4 regions of the Pseudomonas sp. 2 genome follow, and region 4 is predicted to be linked to each of the others. Evidence: predicted binding sites of a transcription regulator. Region 4 holds the regulator's gene; each other region holds the start of a gene.
The links. The regulator FliA, encoded in region 4, starts transcription of late flagellar genes. The targets are predictions, from matches to a motif close to CTAAAGTTTNNNNNNNNNNNGCCGNTAA.
Positions count from the first base shown of each region.

Region 1 (5,215 bases), on a different contig from region 4:
CGTGCGGCTGGGCGTAGGCCTGTGGGTCGACCGCAGGGGCCGAACCGTTCGAGGCGCCTGGCTGGCCAGCCGGTGCCGGGGTGGGCGCCGGTGCCGGGGCTGGCTTGGGTGCGCCGCCGGCGTTCTGGTCGCCCTCGATCCGTGCCTGGGCCTTCTTGGTCAGTACGGTGATGTCGATCCGACGGTTGATCGGGTTCATCGGGTTGTCCTTGTCGTACAGCGACGACGAGGCGAAACCGACCACGCGCGCCACCTGCGGATCAGGATACCCGCCCGCGGTCAGCGCGCGGCGTGCGGCGTTGGCGCGGTTGGCCGACAGTTCCCAGTTGCCGAAACCGTTGTTGCCCACGTACGGCGTGGCGTCGGTATGGCCGCTGATGCTCACCTTGTTCGGCACTGTTTTGATGGTGTCGGCCATGGCCAGCAGAATGTCTTCGAAATACGGTTTCAGCCGCGCACTCCCGATGTCGAACATCGGCCGGTTTTCCGCGTCCATGATCTGGATGCGCAGGCCGTCCTGGGTGATCTCGAACAGGATCTGGTCCTTGAACTTGGCCAGTTGCGGGTTCTCGTTGACCTTGGTCTGCAGCTCCTGGAGCAGCATTTCCAGGCGTTCCTGCTCGACCTGCTCGGCCGCCGCTTCCTGCTGGTCGGCGTCCACCGGCACCTTGTCCGGGGCCGGGGTGGATTTGACTTCAGGGTTGAGCGTCTGGTCCGGCGACATTTCCGGCGAGCCGCCCAGGTCGATCACGTAAGGCGAGCCGCTGTCGGAAAAACCGACAGGGTCCTTGAAGTAACCGGCGATGGCGATCAACTGCTCAGGCGTTGCCGAGGACATCAGCCACAGCACCAGGAAGAACGCCATCATGGCCGTCGCGAAGTCGGCAAAGGCGATTTTCCAGGCGCCGCCGTGGTGCCCTCCGCCAAAGCGCTTGACGCGCTTTACGATAATCGGCTGATTATTTTCCATGGATCAACGACCGCGAACAGCTTGTTCCAGCTCGCTGAAGCTGGGGCGGTGGGCCGGATACAGGACCTTGCGGCCGAACTCGACGGCCAGCGAAGGCGGCACGCCCGAGGCCGAAGCCACCAGGGACGCCTTGATCGATTCGAAGACGTTCATCTCTTCCTTGGCATCGTGGGCCAGGCACTGCGCCAGCGGGCCGAAGAAGCCGTAGGCCGCGAGAATACCGAAGAAGGTACCGACCAGCGCCGCACCGACGTGCATACCGATCGCCGCCTTGTCACCGGAACCCAGGGACGCCATGGTCACCACGATACCCAGTACCGCCGCGACGATACCGAAACCAGGCATGCCGTCGGCAATACCGGTGACCGCGTGGGATGGGTGTTCGAGTTCTTCCTTCATGCTCAGCAGTTCCATGTCGAACAGGCCTTCGAGCTCGTGGGGAGCCATGTTGCCGGACGACATGATGCGCAGGTAATCGCAGATGAACGCGATCATGCGGGTGTCTTTGAGCACGCTGGGGTATTTGGCGAAGATCGGGCTGTTTTCCGGCTCTTCGATATCGCCCTCGATGGCCATCATGCCTTCACGACGGCTCTTGTTGAGGATCTCGTAGATCAGGCCCAGCACTTCCAGGTAGAAGGCATGGGTGAACCGCGAGCCGAACATCTTCACGGATTTCTTGATCACGTGCATGGTCATGTAGCCCGGGTTCGCCTGCAGGAATGCACCGAACGCGGCACCGCCGATGATCATCACCTCGAAAGGCTGGATCAACGCAGCAATCTGACCGTGGGAAAGTACGTAGCCGCCGAGTACGCTCGCGAAAACGACGATGATGCCGATAATTTTTGCCATAGGTAGAAAATACTTACTGAGTCGGGTTCATGGTCATTGTGCGAGAAGCGCTCAAAACTCTTGTTCTCCTTATCGGCACCAGTGCGCGAGACTATAGTCAAATCAGGCGAAAATCCTGCCTGTTGTCTGGCTCGGGCACAGCAGCGCGAAGGCCAGCATGATGCCACCATTCGACGCCGATCAAAACCTCCCAGCCGTATGGGTCTTGTGAATGCAATCAGATAAAGCTTCGACGCTCCTCGTTCCGCAAACTGTCGACACCTGGCTGACGCAGCTCGACGGCATTGCCCTGCCCGTCCCCGCCATCGCCCACGCCAAAGTGCAGTCGGCGCTGAACGACAGCCGCAAATCATTGCGCGATATTGCCGATCTGATGCAGGACAGCCCCGCCCTGGTGCTCAGCGTGCTGCGGGAAGCCAATCAGCACAGCGGTGGCCTCGCAGAGCCTGCCGAAAGCCTTGAAGTGGCGCTCAACCGCCTGGGCCTGGCGCGCACCGCCACCCTGCTGGCGCGTTTACCCAGCGTGGAATTGCAGCAGATTCCGGTGGCGCTGCGTCAGTTGCAGTTGATCAGCCAGCACGCGACCCAGCAGGCTTATGGCCTGTTCGCCAACCAGTTGGCGCGGCTGTGGCAAGACATCCATCTGGGCAGCCTGTTGTTTCTCGCGCCGCTGTGGCCCATGGCGCTGGCTCACCCCAAGCTGCTGGAGGAATGGGAACTACGGGTTATCCACAAGGGCGAGTGCGCCAAGCGCGTGGAAAAGGCCCTGTTTGGCGTGCGCCTGCTGGAAGTCTGCCAGGCGCTTGCCGAGCGCTGGCGGCTGCCGATCTGGGTCACACAGGGTTACAACCTGTTGATGAACGAGCAACGCAATCTGGTGAAAGTGCTGCGCATCGCCCACGAGAACGAAGAGCCGCTCAAACAGCAGCAGGCACTCGACGCCGACCTGCCGTTGCGTCGATGGCTCAATCAACCCGCCAATACCATTCTGCTGGCCAACGGGCTGGCGCTGTCGGCGCAACAGGCCTGGGATACCCCGCACAACCTGCGCTGGCAACTACTGACCAGCCTGTATCTGCAACAACCGCTGATGGAGCTGCAACAGCAGGTGCACCAGAACGCCGCCGCCAGCGCCCGCCAGCATGCCGCGCCGGGCGTCTGGCATCCGGCCGAAGCATTGCTCTGGCCGTGGGACACGCGCCGGGTGCACAAGGGCCTGCTGCCCGCGCCGCCGCCGTCGGCCGAGGCGATACAGACCTGGCGCAAGCACTGCGGCGATCTGCTCAAGGAGCCGAGCGTTTTCACTAACGCCATGCACCTGACCATCTGCGCCCGCGAGGCGCTGGAGGCTTGCGGCATGCAGCGGGTGGTGCTGATGATGCTCGACCGCAAAAACGACTGCCTGCGGGTGCATCAGATTGCCGGGGTGGACAAGGCCGCCGCCGCGTTGTTGATTCCCTACAAGGAGAGCACCGTCCTGCAGCGCCTGCTGGCACAGGCCACGCAATTGCGCCTGACGCCGGGCAACAACGCGCAGTTTTCCGCGCTGCTGCCGCCTCAGTTGCGCGGCCTGTTCAGCGGGGAAAACCTGCTGATTCGTTCGCTGGCCAGCAATGGCCGGGTGCTGATGCTAGTGGCGGCCGATCAGGGCGGCGGGCCGTTCTCGGAGGTCACCGTGCAGGCCTTCGGAAAAACCGGGCAATGCATCGAGAAGGCACTGACCACCTTTAGCCAACGCAATGGCTGACAGCTGAGCTACAATTCGCCTCTTTTTCGCGATCTGGAGACCTCACATGTCTGCCTTTTCAAGCTTGCCCCTGGTGATCGAGCCCGCCGATCTGCAGGCACGCCTTGGTGCTTCAGAGCTAATTCTGGTCGACCTGACCAGTGCCGCCCGTTATGAGGCCGGCCACATTCCCGGCGCGCGCTTCGTCGATCCGAAGCGCACGCAACTGGGCCAGCCACCGGCGCCGGGCCTTTTGCCGACCCAGCCGCAACTCGAAGCGCTGTTCGGCGAACTGGGCCACAACCCGGACGCCGTCTACGTGGTGTACGACGATGAAGGCGGTGGCTGGGCCGGGCGTTTCATCTGGCTGCTGGACGTCATCGGCCATTCGAAATACCACTATCTGGATGGCGGCGTTCTCTCCTGGGAAGCCGAAGGCCTGCCGCTGTCGCGCGAGGTGCCTGCCGCAGTTGGTGGCCCGGTGCCACTAACTCTGCACGACGAACCCACCGCCACCCGCGAATACCTGCAGAGCCGCCTGGGCGCCGCCGATCTGGCGATCTGGGACGCTCGCGGCCCGCTGGAATACTCCGGTGAAAAACTGGTCGCAGCCCGCGGCGGCCACATCCCGGGCGCGGTGAACTTCGAATGGACCGCCGGCATGGACAAGGCGCGCAACCTGCGCATCCGCAGCGACATGCTGCAGATCCTCGAAGAGCTGGGTATCACGCCGGACAAAGAAGTCATCACCCACTGCCAGACCCACCACCGCTCCGGCTTCACCTATCTGGTGGCCAAGGCGCTGGGCTACCCACGCATCAAGGGCTATGCCGGATCGTGGGGCGAATGGGGCAACCACCCGGACACGCCGATCGAGAAGTGACCCGACACCGGGCCTTCAACCTTTTTTCGAAACACCTTAGGAATCTTGATGAAACAGCGTCTGTTTATCCTTTTCCAATACCTGCTGCCGCACCACCTGCTCTCGCGCCTGGCCGGCTGCGTGGCCGAATGCCGCGTGCGCTGGTTCAAGAACGCGTTCACCCAGTGGTTCGTGCGTCGCTATCAGGTCGACATGTCCCAGGCCCTGGTCGAGGACTGCACCGCCTACCCGCACTTCAACGACTTCTTCACCCGCGCGTTGAAGCCCGGCGCCCGCCCGCTGGACGAAACCCCCGGCGCGATTCTGTGCCCGGCCGACGGCGCAGTGAGCCAGCTGGGCCCGATCGAACACGGCCGCATCTTCCAGGCCAAGGGCCACAGCTTCAGCGCACTGGAACTGCTCGGTGGCGACGCGCGCCTGTCGGCACCGTTCATGGGCGGCGAGTTCGCCACCATCTACCTGTCGCCGAAGGATTACCACCGCGTGCACATGCCGTTGGCCGGTACGCTGCGCGAGATGGTCTACGTGCCGGGCCGCCTGTTCTCGGTCAACCAGACCACCGCCGAAAACGTGCCTGAGCTGTTCGCCCGCAACGAGCGTGTGGTGTGCCTGTTCGACACCGAGCGCGGGCCGATGGCCGTGGTGCTGGTGGGCGCGATGATCGTGGCTTCCATCGAAACCGTGTGGGCCGGCCTGGTCACGCCGCCAAAGCGCGAGCTGAAAACCTTCCGCTATGACGAAGCGGCACGTGCGCCGATTCATCTGGAAAAAGGCGCAGAGC
Region 1 is NZ_JBWXNG010000015.1:62,540-67,754, forward strand. It holds gene motB (flagellar motor protein MotB) at 1-970, opposite strand, end outside; gene motA (flagellar motor stator protein MotA) at 974-1,825, opposite strand; gene AC1MEK_RS22400 (HDOD domain-containing protein) at 2,037-3,572, shown strand; gene rhdA (thiosulfate sulfurtransferase) at 3,619-4,434, shown strand; gene asd (archaetidylserine decarboxylase) at 4,477-5,215, shown strand, end outside.
Region 1: a site for FliA is predicted at 1,895-1,922, ahead of motA (flagellar motor stator protein MotA). Genes of this name have one in related genera too.

Region 2 (5,215 bases), on a different contig from region 4:
GCCCACGAGTTCTCCCGCAGCAATGACGTGAAGGTCAACGACCAGCGCTTCGACAACGACCTGTTCGGCTCGCGGGCCGAACTCGGCGCTGGCGTTTCGGTGTCGCTGTCCGAGCGCCTGCAGCTGCACGCCGACTTCGATTACATGAAGGGCGAGCATGTGGAGCAGCCGTGGGGGGCCAATCTGGGCTTGCGGTTGACGTTCTGATACCGCGAAGCGCTGATTGACTGCGTGACGAGCCCCGGCGACAGCCTTGTCGCCGGGGCTTTTTCATGCCGATGTGGACGAGATCAGTGCCGGGCTTATTGGAAGCGCTGGCGCCGGCGAATTGCACGGAGCCGCGCTTGTTCCTTTGAGAGATGATCGACTTTCATTTCGCCGATCAGCATCAGGGTCAGGGACTCGGAGATGCCCACCAGCCGCGAGCGACGGAACACCTCGTAGCTCACTTCGATCAGGCCGTTGTGGCTGCGGCTCAGGTGCCGGCCGCTGAGCCAGCGGATTTCCCGCGGGCCCTTGCGGCTTTTCGGTTCGCCCACCGGGCTGCAATAGGTGCCGGAGCCCCAGCGCAGTCGCAGCTGGTCGCCCGTCCAGAGTTTCGACGAGCGCGGAATGTTGATGCGCACCCCGGACAACAGATGTTCCCGGGCCAGAAACTGACCCTCTGCCTGCATCACGGACGGCGCGGCGAAGATCGGATCGACTTCCATGTCTTCGGCGCTCTGGCAGATCAACTGCGGAACATACCGTACGAAGGGCGAATAATGGGCGATGACTTCCCGGGTTATATCTTCTCTGGAACGGCTTGCCTGTAAGCCTTCGAACAATGGCACGGACGAATAATCCAGCGTAGAGGGATCGAACGCTTCACTGTCAGCCATTATCGGATGTGCCGTCTGTTTATTATCGACTTTGACAGTGCCTTGAGCAGAACTGTCGAGCGGCGAGATATCCTTGTCGTCTTCCATGGAAGCTCCTTGAAGTATTGGCGATTTGCAGCGTTTAAAGCATCGGGCGATACAGCGGTTGCGGCAGGTGCCGATGTTTTGGGGCGGCTATGTTCGAGTTGAAAGTGGCAGATGTCAATCATCGGGGTTGCAGCGGTTATGCATGGCGTTCCGAGAAAATCCGGCCCTTGAAAAAAGTGGGTAATTGTGAATCTGTCGGATTTTCCGCTGTTTTTTCGCATTTGTGACTACATATGTATTGCGCCGGGGAGGATGACTTTTGCTAGTGTCTGACGCGCTTCTGAAAATGTTGTAGGAATAGAGGAAATAAGCCGGGAAAAATAATTTTTCCACTGGGCTGAAAGTATTGAATATCACAAGTTCTCCATGCATATGCATGGAGAACTTGCTGGCTGTGTATTCAAACGAATTGCATAGTATGCAGTTACAATTTAACGGTCATCAGCACCGGCAGCGAGGTCACCGACGGATTGCCGGCACGGTCTGTCACCACGTACTCGATGACCACGCTGTCGGTGGCCAGGTCCTGTAGAAACGCCCGTTCAAAGGCGATTTCGACGGGGCGCAGGGTCAGTTCATCGGCCTGCACGGTGTGCGCGGGTCCGTGAATGCCGTTGCACAGGGTCTGGATCACGTCACCCGATTCCATGCCGGCGTAACCCGGGACCAGGCCGATGAGCTGATCGCCGAAGCTTGCGCTGGGGAAGATCATCGGGGCGAGGAGGGTTGCGCCGGGTGGGGTGCGGTCGACTTTCAAAGGTGTGGTGGGAGAGAAGTCACGAACCCCAGTGATTGGGCTATGCGTTCCGTAACTCAGCAGATAGATCCCGTTTCTATCTAGCAGAGTTGCATTTAGGTGAAAGATCATTATGTCACCAACTTGGTCGTCTGCGGTGATTACACGAACGTCCCCAACGGTTTTGCCATCAAGGATTAGTTGGCATTCATAGCCGATATCCGACCCTTCCCATACATGAATTTGGACGGTAATAGGTGTTTCCAGATCGGCGGTTTTAAGCAATCCATCTGTTGGATCTGCGATGCCGACAAAAGGAGGTTGGAAGGGAATTGGTTCTCGCATGTTCATAATATTTTCCTTGAGGCACTAATCCGAATTCTTGGGCCGAACGAGCGCTCGTTTAGTTAAGTTTTGTAGATAGACTCAAATACCATCGTGGTATTAATTATTTATCACCTACCTGGAAAATCACGTAATAGCGATTCGCTCTCGCTGTCAATCCACTCATCCGCAGCCCCCCCAAAAAAACCGAAACTTCAGAAACTTCCTACATATTCGCCCCAATAAAAAAGCCCCGGCAGTTTCGCTGCCGGGGCTTTGGGGTCGTGCAGAGCGTGTGTTAGCGGTTGAAGCGTTCCACCAGCGAGTACTGGCTGTGGGCGGTGCTGGTCAGTTCGGCGCTGAGGTTGGCGGAGCGGCGGGCTTCGTCGGAGGTCTGGTCGGCCAGTTCGGCGATGTTGCGGATGTTGCGGCTGACTTCCTCGGCCACCGAGCTTTGCTCCTCGGTGGCGGCGGCTATCTGGGTGGCCATGTCGGTGATGTTGGCCACGGCGTCGCTGATGCCCACCAGCGCGCGGTCGGCTTCGAGCACTTGCTCGACGCCTTCTTCGGCCTGGCGGCGGCCGTGCTCCATGGTCTGCACGGCGTTGTTGGCGGTCTGCTGCAGCTTGGCGATCAGGGCGTGGATCTGCCCGGTGGATTCGGCGGTGCGCTGTGCCAGTTGGCGGACTTCGTCGGCCACCACCGCAAAGCCACGGCCCATCTCTCCGGCACGGGCGGCTTCGATGGCGGCGTTCAGGGCCAGCAGGTTGGTCTGGTCGGCGATGCCTTTGATGACGTCGACTACGCCACCGATTTCATCGCTGTCCTTGGCCAGTTGGGTCACGGTGAGGCCGGTGTCGCCCACCGAGGCCGAGAGGCGCTCGATGGCTTCGCGGGTTTCGCTGGCGATGTCGCGGCCACGGCGGGTCAGTTCGTTGGCCTGCTGGGTGGCGTCGGCGGTGCGCTGCACGTGGGTCGCGACTTCCTGGGTGGTGGAGGCCATCTGGTTGATGGCGGTGGCCACCTGATCGGTTTCCACGCGCTGGCGTTCCAGGCCCAGGGAGCTGGCCTGGGCCAAGCTGTCGGACTGTTTGGCCTGCGAATTGAGATGCTCGGCGGTGTCCTGCAGGCGGGTCAGGCAGGTTTTCAGGCGCGCTTCCTGGCTGAGGATGGACATTTCCAGGCGCGCTTGCGGGCCGCGGCTGTCGGTGTACATCTGGGCGATCAGCGGGTCGGAGGTGGTCTGTTCGGCCAGGCGCAGCAGGCGCTTGATGCCGCGCTGTTGCCAGCTCAGGCCCAACAGGCCCAGCGGCACTGAAAGTGCGGCGGCCAGCGCGAAGCCCCACTCGGAATTGAGCCAGATGCCGATCAAGAAGCTCAGCTGGCTGACCAGGATGAACGGCAGCCAGTCCTGCAGCACCGGCAGCCACTTGTCGCGGCTCGGCACGGCACTCTTGCCGGTATTGAGGCGCTGATACAGCGCTTCGGCGCGGCGGATCTGCTCGGCCGTGGGCTTGATGCGCACCGACTCGAAACCCACCACCTGATTGCTCTCGAAGATCGGCGTGACGTAGGCGTTGACCCAGTAATGGTCGCCGTTCTTGCAGCGGTTCTTGACGATGCCCATCCACGGCAGTCCCTGCTTGAGCGTGGCCCACATGTGCTCGAACACGGCCGACGGCACGTCGGGGTGGCGCACGGTGTTGTGGGGCGCCTTGATCAGTTCGTCGCGGGAGAAGCCGCTGATGTCGACGAAGGCGTCGTTGCAGTAGGTGATCACGCCGCGCGCATCGGTGGTCGAGATCAACCGTTGCTGCGCCGGGAAGGTCCGTTCGCGTTGGGTGATGGGCTGGTTATTGCGCATAAGCTGTTCAATCCGGGAAGGCTTTGAGCAGTTATCGGCGGCGCCAGCCGGAAATTAAGCATTTTGTGAACTGCGTCATGGGACGCTTTGTCGCAGATCAAGGCTCAGCGGTTGAACATGGGGTAGGTGAACAGCGCGAAATGCGCAAGATTGAGCCCGAAATGGGTGATCAACGCCGCCGGCAGCCCGCCGAACCGGTAGGCGATGCCGTAGCCGACGCCCGCCACGCCTGCCAGCACTGTCCACTCCCAGCCCGCGCCGAGGTGCGCAACGCCGAAGGCCAGCGAGGCCAGTGCGATCGCCAGCGCCTGGTGATACGGCATCCGATGCAGCAGTCGCGCCAGGCCGCCCTGAATGTAGCCACGAAACAGCAGCTCTTCGGTGAGGGTGACCAGCAGCAGGTTGTTGAGCGCCCAGATCAGGCCTTGCTCGGGCCATTTCGGTGCCCAGCCGACGATCCCCAGCCCCACGGCGCCGGTCAGGCAGACCAGCGTGGTCACCGGCAGGGTGAAGCTTGCGACGGTCAACGAGCGGCGCACGCTGATGGCGCTGAACACCCAGGGGCAGGCCAGGGCGATCCAGAAGCCGATCAGGGGCTTGTCCAGGTTGAGAAACATGGAAAACGGCGCCGCTTCCTGAGTGAAGCGCACGGCGGCGATGACCCGCGCATTGATGAAGCCGGGCAGCCAGTGGCTGGCGAGGCCTGCCGCGAGGGCGATGAACAGGGCGTGGCCGAACAGGCGGATCGCTTGGTGGTGGAAGTGGCTGACGCAGATACCCGCCATGATCAGCAGGCCGAAGGTGACCGCGACCGGCAGGGTCAGTTGGCCGTAGGCCAGGGCAATGCAATAACCCAGAGTGAGCAGCGCAAGCGCCGTCCAGCGAAACGCTGGCATGTTGTCGTCCTTGAGCGTGGGATAAGGCCGGGGATTCTAGCGTCGATTAAACGTGAGCGTATGTAGGAAGAGGATGAAAGTTGCCGGTGTAGGGACGAGGTGCAACACAACCCTGTAGGAGCGAATTCATTCGCGATTGGCCGGTACAGGCAATGCATTTGCAGCGCCTGTCCGATTTTCGCGAATGAATTCGCTCCCACAGGGAATCTACGTCATGAGGCAATCAACTGCCGCAACACGTAGTGCAGGATCCCCCCGGCCTTGAAATATTCAACCTCGTTCAGGGTATCGATCCTGCACAGCACATCGACGTTTTCCTGCTTGCCGTCTTCCCGGGTGATCTGCAGGGTCAGGCTCATGCCCGGTTGCAGGGTGGCGCCGGTCAGCCCGGTGATGTTCAGCACTTCTTTGCCGGTCAACGCCAGAG
Region 2 is NZ_JBWXNG010000006.1:80,366-85,580, forward strand. It holds gene AC1MEK_RS11925 (autotransporter outer membrane beta-barrel domain-containing protein) at 1-207, shown strand, start outside; gene AC1MEK_RS11930 (hypothetical protein) at 303-968, opposite strand; gene AC1MEK_RS11935 (hypothetical protein) at 1,393-2,055, opposite strand; gene AC1MEK_RS11940 (methyl-accepting chemotaxis protein) at 2,327-3,892, opposite strand; gene AC1MEK_RS11945 (CPBP family glutamic-type intramembrane protease) at 3,997-4,788, opposite strand; gene acnA (aconitate hydratase AcnA) at 5,001-5,215, opposite strand, start outside.
Region 2: a site for FliA is predicted at 3,924-3,951, ahead of AC1MEK_RS11940 (methyl-accepting chemotaxis protein). Genes of this name have one in related genera too.

Region 3 (5,215 bases), on a different contig from region 4:
TCGGCTTGATTTCTGCAGGCTTGGCCGGAGGCAGCCCAGCAACTGGAAGCCTCATCGGTGGTGCAAGTGAGAAATACAACAATGAAGAGCATCAGAAAAACGCGATCGAGGAAATCGACTACGAAATCAGAAAGGCAGAAGGTTTGCCTATTCCTAGGCAAGAACAAATTGACCTTGATAAACCACTCATAGAACCTATCGTACCTGGGATCCCTGTAGTAGGCCTCGGGGGGGCAGGTATCCAATCCTGGCTGTCGACTCAGATTGGCAACTTACGAGCTACATTGACAGGAAGCGCAAAAACGAGTGGAAATATGGGGGTTGCAGAAATTGATATACCAGGAGTGTCGCCAACCATGGCTGCATCGAGTCGAATCACCAACCCGACCCCAGAACAGGTGGCTCAAGGTTTCGTTGGTAGTGTCCCAGAGACTTTCAAAAGCACGGTTGTGCCAACTGGCGGAAGTGACCCATATCCACTTTTGCGTGATATAGATTCTGAAGCAAAAATTTTAAATAATATTGCTGCGCAGCTGAAAGATAATGTATCGGCATCAGGGACCATAAATCTTTTAACAGAACGTCCTCCTTGTGAGAGTTGTTCTAGTGTGATTCAGCAGTTTCAGGTGAGATACCCAAATATTAAAGTGAATATTTTTGACAATGGTGGCGTTATTCCACCCTCAAAGAGGTAGGTGCAAATGTTGCACGAAGAGAGAGTTTCGTATTTTACTTTGAAGTCGTGGGCGATGGATATTTATTATGACGCATGTCGAGATCTCGCGCTATCAAAAGGATGGACGTTTGGGCAGGTGCTAGGATACGTGTCGTATATGCATGAGGACGGCTTCGAGCGTCCCGTTGAAAATGTCATGTGGCAAGTCATTTTATTTGTTTTGGCGGGAGGATGGGATGAGGAGAGATCTGAGGTGAGGCGGTTAAATATAAATAATATTTTGAGTGAGTATGGGCTTGAAAACCTCCTCGCTGGAGTGGGGGAAGAAGAGGTTGCAAGCTTTGTGCATGATCTTAAAATATTAAAAATAATTGATTAGTTTCTAGGTCTTTATCGCTGATATTGCTATGCTTGGTCGATTTTCGGAGGCGGATAATAATCGCAATCATTATCAAGTGCTGCTTTTTGATCAGGTCGATAAAAGTCGAACAATTGATATTCTGACTAGTGCAAAAATGATTTGGATATTTAGCGATTCTCGTAACGCCGCGGTGATAATTACAAAGGCAGTCTTGTTTGCTGATGACTGGATCGCATATGTTTCACATGATATGGAAGATGGCCGTTGGCAGTTTCATGCTGATTATTCCCGCGAACTGACAGAGGCTGATGTGGCGGTGGTTAGTCTTGAAAGCGTTATCAGCAAAGACGAAACATTGTTGGCATTGTTCAATCTTCCAATAGGTTGGCATGCTTGGCGTACGAGCAAAGAGGATGTGTGGCAGCGTCAAGAGATGCCCGGGTGAGATGGTTAAGTCGACGCCTCAACACCCCATACTGGCGGAGCGGCTGTTATCAAAATGGAGGTTTCGATCAGTGAAGGTTTCATGTAACGGTTTTGTTCCTTTCACAGAAGAGGATGTTTCTAGAGTGGAACTCTATATAGGGAGCTCTCTCTGTGAGTCATTAAAGGCGTTTTATTCTGCCTATAACGGGATGCGTATTCAGGTAAATTAAGTCTTGGCGGTGCCCGAAGGGGACGTATGTATAACGCAGTTTGTTTCCGTGCAGAGTGTAATTTCTGAGCTGGAGATGGTTGAGTTTGGTCGGAAGGTTCTTCCTATTGCTTGGGCAGAAGGAGGGAACTATGTTGTATGTGATTTGAGTGATGGGCTGATATATTTTTTGGATCACGAGATTCTTGATGGGTACCGTCTGTTGGCCAAAGGTATTCCAGATCTCATCGATAAACTTGTGCCTGCCAAACCTTTTGTTAAACCGGAAAATTTCAAAGTTAAGGAGGTTTGGATTAATCCGGACTTTCTTAAGCGAATTCGTTCGGGTGAGTTTGAGTGATGAGGTGGTTTTGCATTTGAGTATGTCACCAAAATCTAGCGCTGAGGCGGAAAATATATGTGGTTTGGTTTTGTCCAGCTTTCGATAAGTGGTATTTTTTCTTATCCAGTCAAATCTAGTCGAGTGTCCTCTTTTGGCCGGGGCTTCTGCCGGTAGCGACCGGTTGAATCCAAAGTCGAAAGCGGTCACTCGTTCCCGCCGGTGATTCGACTGTTCAGTCAAAAAAGCCAGGCAGGATACTAGCGCCACTGATAGGAGGCCGCATTTACGAGGTGCCCTCGTGCCTTTTCAGAAAGCCAAGGGAAACGTGATTCAAGTCGGGCATCTACAAGCGAGCAAATGTCTTCTAGAGCATTGCTCGTCCGCCAGCTTGGGTACTCAATCACCTCGGCCCATAAGCTGCGAAGCAGCTCACGCGTATCATCATCCAGAGCGGATGACGCTGATAGGGTTTTGTAAAAACTCCAAGGTTGTTCCCAGCACTCGAATTTCTCTATTTCCAGCACCAGTATCCGATGCAGCTCCATGTTAGCCCCCATGGTACGTGATGACGGACAGTCGCTCCGCTGGGCAGTAGAGTCGGATACTCATTGCGCAGGTGCGCCTATGTCAACGGCGTCAGATATCTTCACGGCGCGAGAAAGCCGCCTGGCAGTCCCTGGAACCCGAGGGGCGCAGCCCAACACCGAGGAGAAAATGGTGGTAACACACCTGATCTCTACTCGCTGCTTCATCTTGCTTCGAGAGATCACTTTCAACCAGAAGCGGTCTCTCACCGTCCCCAAGCAGTGCTTCAGAGCGGGCAAATCCTTATAGTTGGCCCGAAAATCATCTTTCTGAACGTACCAGCCAAGGAATTAAATTTTGATAAGCATATGGATATTATTGTCGCTCCATTGCGTGAATGTTTTTGTCATTGAGTCTTCGCTCGAAATTATGCGGAAGCTAATCGCGCCCGTGCGGTCGGCATTACGCAAATAGATAGCTCGACAATTCTTGCCGAGGAGGCTCGGCGTACGACTACAAATGCACTGCCCTGCTTGCTTCGCACAACAAACAACCAGTACAATCAACGCTCCCCTATACTTAAAAAATCCCCATGGACAGCTATCTAAACATAATCAGCCTAGCGTTAGCGATTGCCTCGCTTTATCCAACTCTATTCCCCACTCCCAAATCTAGATCTAGAATAGTCGCTGCTTTTTGTCTATCACTAATTGTCTTAATCTGCGTTTATCAAACCTACGAAGACCATCGAGAGACAAAACTCGTCGCTGCTCTCGAAACCGAAATAATCAAGCGCATTGATAAGAGCGACAGCGGCATGACGTTTGACCAGATTTATGACGCATTATTTTATCCACCCTACAACTCCACTAACACAGCCATTGACGGCCTTATGGAAGATGGTCGCATCACGAATGAAAAAGTGAAGGTCAGCGACACGCAGGGTAATGAATACATCATAAGGAAATACTACAAACAAATTCAGTAGTAAGTAGCTGGAGCTACCCACTCGCCATCACAATCCGAATAGCGCGTTTATGAAACGAGAATGCCTTAATTCGACTCTATTCGGAGTGTGAAAAAACCCCTACGGCCAAGCGCTAATATCCTGATTATCACATCCAACTGCTCACATCCGCAGGTTATGATATCCGCTGAGGCAGCACTATTTGCCTATTGATCAACCACCGCGTCATCCAGCATGCGTCGTAATTCATTCAGCCGACGTTGAAGGGCACGCCTCTGGCAAATCATATGACCCCTCGTAACCAACCGAAAACTGCCTGAAATTCAAGAGGACAATATCTGAATTTAAGAGTGTCAGCCATGGTGGAAATACATGAAGCCCCACAAATTCTATTTATGCGCGCATGGCGAGCTAATCTTTGCGAATGTTTCTCCGCAATCGCGCGAGGAAACCTATGAACCTTCAACGCCCTACCCTAACCACCGTAGTTCTGAGCCTGTGCATCGCCACCGTTGCCGCTGCCGTACTCTATGATCACTCCCGCTTGTCAAACCTAAACGCCAATCTCATTACTACTGCAGCTGACAGCCCTCTGGCCAGAATCGAGTCCAGGCTATCGATGATTGACGAAAGGCAAAGCGCATATGATAGTCGAGCCACATCCAGCACCGAGGATTTCCGCGCTTCTGAGCAAGCGCTTTCGAGCCGGCTGGACAGCATCGAAGCTCAGGCAACGGACTCCAATCAAGCGCTGTCGCAAGCAACGCTTTCATCCCAAGACCTAGTAATGCTCAAAGCCAGCGTCGAAGCTCTGGACATCCGTCTCACAGATCTTCAACAGGCCCAGGTCAAGCGGGAAGGCGCGCCCCCGTCTCCATCCTCCTCTTCAACCGGCAAGCAGCTTCCTGCTTCCAAGACCAAAGCAGCTCCCCCTCCGTTTACCGCTATCGGCATCGAGCATCGAGGCGGCCAGCAGTTTCTCTCGGTCGCACCCACGGGAAGCACTGAGTTGCATCAACTCCGCCTGATCAGGATTGGCGATAGGGTTCCAGGCACGTCGTGGATCCTCCGCTCTGTCGGTGCACGAGCTGCAAAGTTCGACGTATCAGGCACATCCAAGAACGTTTCGCTAGCCCAGTGACCGGGCAGAACCCACTAGGAAAACGCAATGTCTGGAAACATTATCTGGTTCGTCAGTGCGCTCTGCACAGTGATGATCGGTCTGTTGATTGTGCTCGACGCTCGAAGGCTTACTCGTCATCTGCATGTAGCGATAGCGCTCATCGACTCAGGAGTGCCTGAAGGAGAAGCAATGGAGCGATCAGGCTGCAATCACTGGGATAAACCGTTTCTGATCCGTATCTGGAAAAAATATCCCACGCTCCCGACCGAGCCATGAACTCTGCTCCGAACTATGCGGACCAAGCCGCATAGTCGCAGGCCTATACCGCGTCACAAAAACTATCCATTCCTGAAGTCTATTTCCTGCTGCCCCTATCGGATCTGCTTGAGAAATTGGTCCTCGTCACAGAGCGAGAATTTCCATGAAGCCATCAAGCCTCCCCAGATCCACATTTACTATCGGCTGGTGCTTTACGGCACTGGCCTCCTTACCTGCCGTGGCCGCTACGTCTGATTCAGTCGCTACTCAAACCAGCATCGAGACTCAAACGTCAGTCGGGCCACTGACCACGAGCGGCGATCATTCT
Region 3 is NZ_JBWXNG010000032.1:10,779-15,993, reverse strand. It holds partial or broken gene AC1MEK_RS29620 (deaminase domain-containing protein) at 1-695, shown strand, start outside; gene AC1MEK_RS29615 (hypothetical protein) at 702-1,055, shown strand; gene AC1MEK_RS29610 (hypothetical protein) at 1,084-1,482, shown strand; gene AC1MEK_RS29605 (hypothetical protein) at 1,697-2,032, shown strand; gene AC1MEK_RS29600 (hypothetical protein) at 3,132-3,527, shown strand; gene AC1MEK_RS29595 (methyl-accepting chemotaxis protein) at 3,961-4,647, shown strand; gene AC1MEK_RS29590 (hypothetical protein) at 4,675-4,905, shown strand; gene AC1MEK_RS29585 (TIGR03759 family integrating conjugative element protein) at 5,051-5,215, shown strand, end outside.
Region 3: a site for FliA is predicted at 3,928-3,955, ahead of AC1MEK_RS29595 (methyl-accepting chemotaxis protein). Genes of this name have one in related genera too.

Region 4 (5,215 bases):
CTTGCCGACTTCCTGATACAGGCCGCGGTCCCGGGTCTGATTAAGCTCATGGATAAGTTGCACGGCGTCGCCGAACTTGCCTTTTTCAAGGCTGGCGACGAGCTCTTGTGCGTGTTTCTTCAGGGTCGACTCGAAGTCACCCATTGTCGATTCTTTAGGATCCATAGCGCCCTCGCAGCGGACATCAGCTATTGACGCGCTCGAATATCTTCTCGATCTTTTCTTTGAGCACCTGGGCGGTGAATGGCTTCACGACGTAACCGTTAACACCGGCCTGTGCGGCCTCGATGATCTGCTCGCGCTTGGCTTCGGCGGTGACCATCAGCACCGGCATGTGGCGCAGGCGCTCATCGGCGCGCACCTGACGCAGCAGGTCGATGCCCGACATGCCCGGCATGTTCCAGTCCGTGACCAGGAAATCGAAACCGCCCGCCTGCAACATCGGCAATGCGGTGGTACCGTCATCTGCTTCGGCCGTGTTGGTGAACCCAAGGTCACGCAACAGGTTTTTTATGATCCGCCGCATCGTTGAGAAGTCATCAACGATGAGGATTTTCATGTTCTTGTCCAATTCGACCTCCAAGCAGTCTTTAACGCGCCCAGCCCCTGGACGCGCGTTCAATCAATACCGGCGAGCGGCTTTACGAATAACAGTGACGGGTTTTCGAATCGACAAGTAACAGGCGCAGCGAAACGAATCTTCAAAGATCCGATCCCACCGGCTCCTGCCTTGCCTTTTGTTGCACCCACATCTTGCACAGCCGGTCTTGCATTCAGCACGCAGGCACACTGGCCTGCGCGGGTTAAATCAACGTGCGCGCCACTCGCTCAGGCGGCCGCGCAAACGGGCGGCGCACTGGCTGTGCAGCTGGCTGACCCGGGATTCGCTGACGCCCAGGACTTCACCGATTTCCTTGAGGTTCAGCTCTTCGTCGTAGTACAGCGCCAGCACCAGGCGTTCACGCTCGGGCAGGTTGGCGATGGCATCGGCCAGCGCCCCTTGAAAACGCTCGTCTTCCAGATCGCGGGACGGTTCCAGCGACTGGCTCGCGCCGTCTTCGTGCAGCCCTTCATGCTCGCCGTCCTGCAACAGGTCGTCGAAGCTGAACAGGCGACTGCCCAGTGTGTCATTGAGAATCGCGTAGTAATCGTCGAGGCTCATCTGAAGTTCGGCAGCAACCTCGTGATCTTTAGCGTCACGGCCGGTTTTTGCTTCAATCACACGAATCGCGTCGCTGACCATGCGCGTATTGCGGTGAACCGAGCGCGGCGCCCAGTCACCCTTACGCACTTCGTCGAGCATCGCGCCACGAATGCGGATGCCGGCGTAGGTCTCGAAACTCGCGCCCTTGGTCGAGTCGTATTTGGTCGACACTTCGAGCAGGCCGATCATCCCCGCCTGGATCAAGTCCTCGACCTGCACACTGGCCGGCAGACGCGCCAGCAAGTGGTAGGCGATACGCTTGACCAACGGGGCATAGCGCTCGATGAGCTCGTACTGGGAATCTCTGGATGATTTGCTGTACATGCGATAGCCACTTGCAGTCATGACACTGGCCCTGCACTGGTCTGATGAACCAGGCGCTCGACGAAAAATTCCAGATGGCCACGCGGGTTCGCCGGCAGCGGCCAGGTATCGACTTTCTGCGCGATGGCCTTGAACGCCAGCGCACATTTGGAACGGGGAAACGCCTCGTACACCGCGCGCTGCTTCTGCACGGCCTTGCGCACGCACTCGTCGTACGGCACGGCGCCCACGTACTGCAGCGCGACGTCCAGGAAGCGGTCGGTGACCTTGGTCAGCTTGGCGAACAGATTGCGCCCTTCCTGCGGGCTCTGGGCCATGTTGGCCAGCACGCGGAAGCGGTTCATGCCGTAGTCGCGGTTGAGCAGCTTGATCAGCGCGTAGGCGTCGGTGATCGAGGTCGGTTCGTCGCAGACCACCAGCAGCACTTCCTGGGCCGCGCGCACGAAGCTGACCACCGACTCGCCGATCCCGGCAGCGGTGTCGATCACCAGCACGTCCAGGTTGTCGCCGATGTCGCTGAAGGCCTGGATCAGGCCAGCGTGCTGGGCAGGCGTCAGTTGCACCATGCTCTGGGTGCCGGAAGCGGCCGGCACGATGCGCACCCCGCCTGGCCCCTGCAACAGGACATCGCGCAGCTCGCAGCGGCCTTCGATGACGTCGGCCAGGGTGCGTTTAGGGGTCAAGCCCAACAATACGTCGACGTTGGCCAGACCCAGATCGGCGTCCAGCAACATCACGCGACGCCCAAGCTCGGCCAGTGCCAGCGAGAGGTTCACTGACACGTTGGTCTTGCCTACGCCACCTTTGCCACCAGTCACCGCGATAACCTGAACGGGATGCATGCTGCCCATGTTAATTTTTTACCTTGTCTTGCTTAGACCTAAGCCACACTTCGGGCTGCACGTTCAGTGACTGAACAATGCCTGGCAGACCATCGATGCAGGTATTTTCCAATGTCATTTTCCTTAACCTAGCCCGCGCGCTTGCCGGTGCTGTGATAAAGATCCGCAAACATATCCGCCATCGCTTCCTCGCTAGGCTCCTCCTGCATCTGCACACTCACCGCTCGGCTTACGAGCTGGTGCCGGCGTGGCAGATGCAGATCATCCGGTATCCGTGGGCCATCGGTCAGATAGGCCACGGGCAATTCGTGTGTCACGGCAAGGCTGAGCACTTCGCCCAGGCTTGCGGTTTCGTCCAGCTTGGTCAGGATGCACCCGGCCAGGCCGCAACGCTTGTAACTGTGATAGGCCGCAGTCAGCACCTGTTTCTGGCTGGTTGTCGCCAGGACCAGGTAGTTGCGCGCCTTGATGCCGCGCCCTGCCAGGCTTTCCAGTTGCAGACGCAGGGCCGGGTCGCTCGCCTGCAGGCCGGCGGTGTCGATCAACACCACGCGCTTGCGCAAGAGCGGCTCCAGCGCCTGAGCCAGCGACTGGCCCGGGTCGACATGGGTCACCGGCACATTGAGGATCCGGCCCAGCGTCTTGAGCTGTTCCTGAGCCCCGATGCGGAAACTGTCCATACTCACCAGCGCGATATTTTGCGCGCCGTATTTCAACACATATCGGGCCGCAAGTTTTGCCAGCGTGGTGGTCTTGCCCATTCCGGCAGGGCCGACCATGGCGATCACCCCACCCTCTTCCAGCGGCTCGACCTCTGGCGTGACGATCATGCGTGCCAGGTGCGCCAGCAACATGCGCCAGGCGTGGGGCTGGTCATCGACATCCGGGACCATGTTCAGAAGGTCGCGCGACAGCGGGCCGGACAGGCCGACGCGTTGCAGACGACGCCACAGGTTGGCCTGCTGCGGACGGCTGCCTTGCAGTTGATTCCAGGCCAGCGAACCGAGCTGGACTTCCAGAAGTTCGCGCAGGCCGTTCAATTCCGAACGCATCGAATCGTAGGCACGCTGGCTGATGCCAGGATCAGCCGCCGCGCGCTCGGCACGCTCTGCGCGATCCGCCGCGATGGCGGCGTGGATCGACGGGCGGAACGGCTCGTCCAGGGTCGGCTCGATCTGTTTGTTGCTGTCATCCATGGCAATGCCGGAGAACAGCTGGCGATTGGCAACGCTGTCCAGCTCGCTGCGGCTTGTCAGTTCAGCCTGCGCGGTGACGATGCGCGACTGGGTCTTGCGCAGCTCGTCTTCGAGCTCCACGTTCGGCACGCGCGGGGCCAGCGCGGACAGTTTGTAGTCCAGCGCGGCTGTCAGTTCCACACCGCCGGCGATCCGCCGGTTGCCGATGATGGCGGCTTCAGCGCCCAGCTCATCACGAACCAGCTTCATGGCTTGACGCATATCGGCGGCGAAAAAACGCTTAACTTGCATGACTCACTACCTCAGCCGTTCGGCCCGACAGTCGCTACGATGGTGACTTGCTTATTGTCAGGAATTTCCTGATAAGCCAAAACATGCATGTTCGGCACTGCCAGGCGTCCAAAGCGGGACAACATGGCGCGAACCGGACCTGCGACCAACAAAATTACCGGCTGACCCTGCATCTCCTGACGCTGCGCTGCCTCGATCAACGAGCGCTGAAGTTTCTCAGCCATGCTCGGTTCGAGCAGAACGCCTTCTTCCTGACCCTGTCCTGCCTTCTGCAGACTATTGAGCAATATCTGTTCCAACCTTGGTTCAAGGGTGATGACAGGCAGCTCCGGCTCAATGCCGACAATGCTTTGCACGATTGCACGGGACAGCCCGACCCGCACCGCCGCCACCAATGCGGCGGTATCTTGACTCCGCGCCGCGTTGTTGGCGATGGCTTCGGCGATGCTGCGAATGTCGCGCACCGGCACCTGCTCGGCCAGCAGCGCCTGCAGCACCTTGAGCAGCGCCGACAGCGAGAGCACGCCCGGGACCAGTTCCTCGGCCAGTTTCGGCGAGCTTTTGGCCAAAAGGGTCATCAACTGCTGGACTTCTTCGTGCCCGATCAATTCATGTGAGTGTTTGTACAGAATCTGGTTCAAGTGAGTGGCCACTACGGTACTGGCATCGACCACCGTGTAACCCAGCGACTGCGCCTGGGCGCGCTGGCTGATTTCGATCCACACCGCTTCCAGACCGAACGCCGGGTCTTTGGCATTGATGCCGTTGAGGCTGCCAAATACCTGACCCGGGTTGATTGCCAGCTCGCGATCCGGATAAATCTCGGCTTCGGCCAGGGTCACGCCCATCAGGGTCAGACGATACGCGCTCGGCGCCAGGTCCAGGTTGTCGCGAATGTGTACGGTTGGCATCAGGAAGCCCAACTCTTGCGACAACTTCTTGCGCACGCCCTTGATCCGCGCGAGCAACTGCCCGCCCTGGTTGCGATCCACCAGCGGAATCAGGCGATAGCCCACTTCCAGGCCGATCATGTCGATCGGCGTCACGTCATCCCAGCCCAGCTCCTTGGATTCCTGGGCACGGGTCGGCGACGGCAGCAGATCCTGCTGGCGCTTGACCTCGGCGATGGCCGCGAGCTTGACCTGGTTCTGTTTCTTCCACAAAAGGTACGCACCACCCGCCGCCAGCAGCCCCAGGCTGATGAACGAGAAATGCGGCATGCCCGGCACCAGACCCATGACGATCATGATCGCCGCAGACACGGCCAGCGCCTTGTGCGAGTTGAACATCTGGCGACTGACCTGCTTGCCCATCTCCTCGGAGCCGGACGCACGGGTCACCATGATCGCCGCAGCGGT
Region 4 is NZ_JBWXNG010000016.1:70,498-75,712, forward strand. It holds gene AC1MEK_RS23115 (protein phosphatase CheZ) at 1-165, opposite strand, end outside; gene AC1MEK_RS23120 (chemotaxis response regulator CheY) at 185-559, opposite strand; gene fliA (RNA polymerase sigma factor FliA) at 809-1,549, opposite strand; gene fleN (flagellar synthesis regulator FleN) at 1,546-2,379, opposite strand; gene flhF (flagellar biosynthesis GTPase FlhF) at 2,499-3,857, opposite strand; gene flhA (flagellar biosynthesis protein FlhA) at 3,869-5,215, opposite strand, start outside.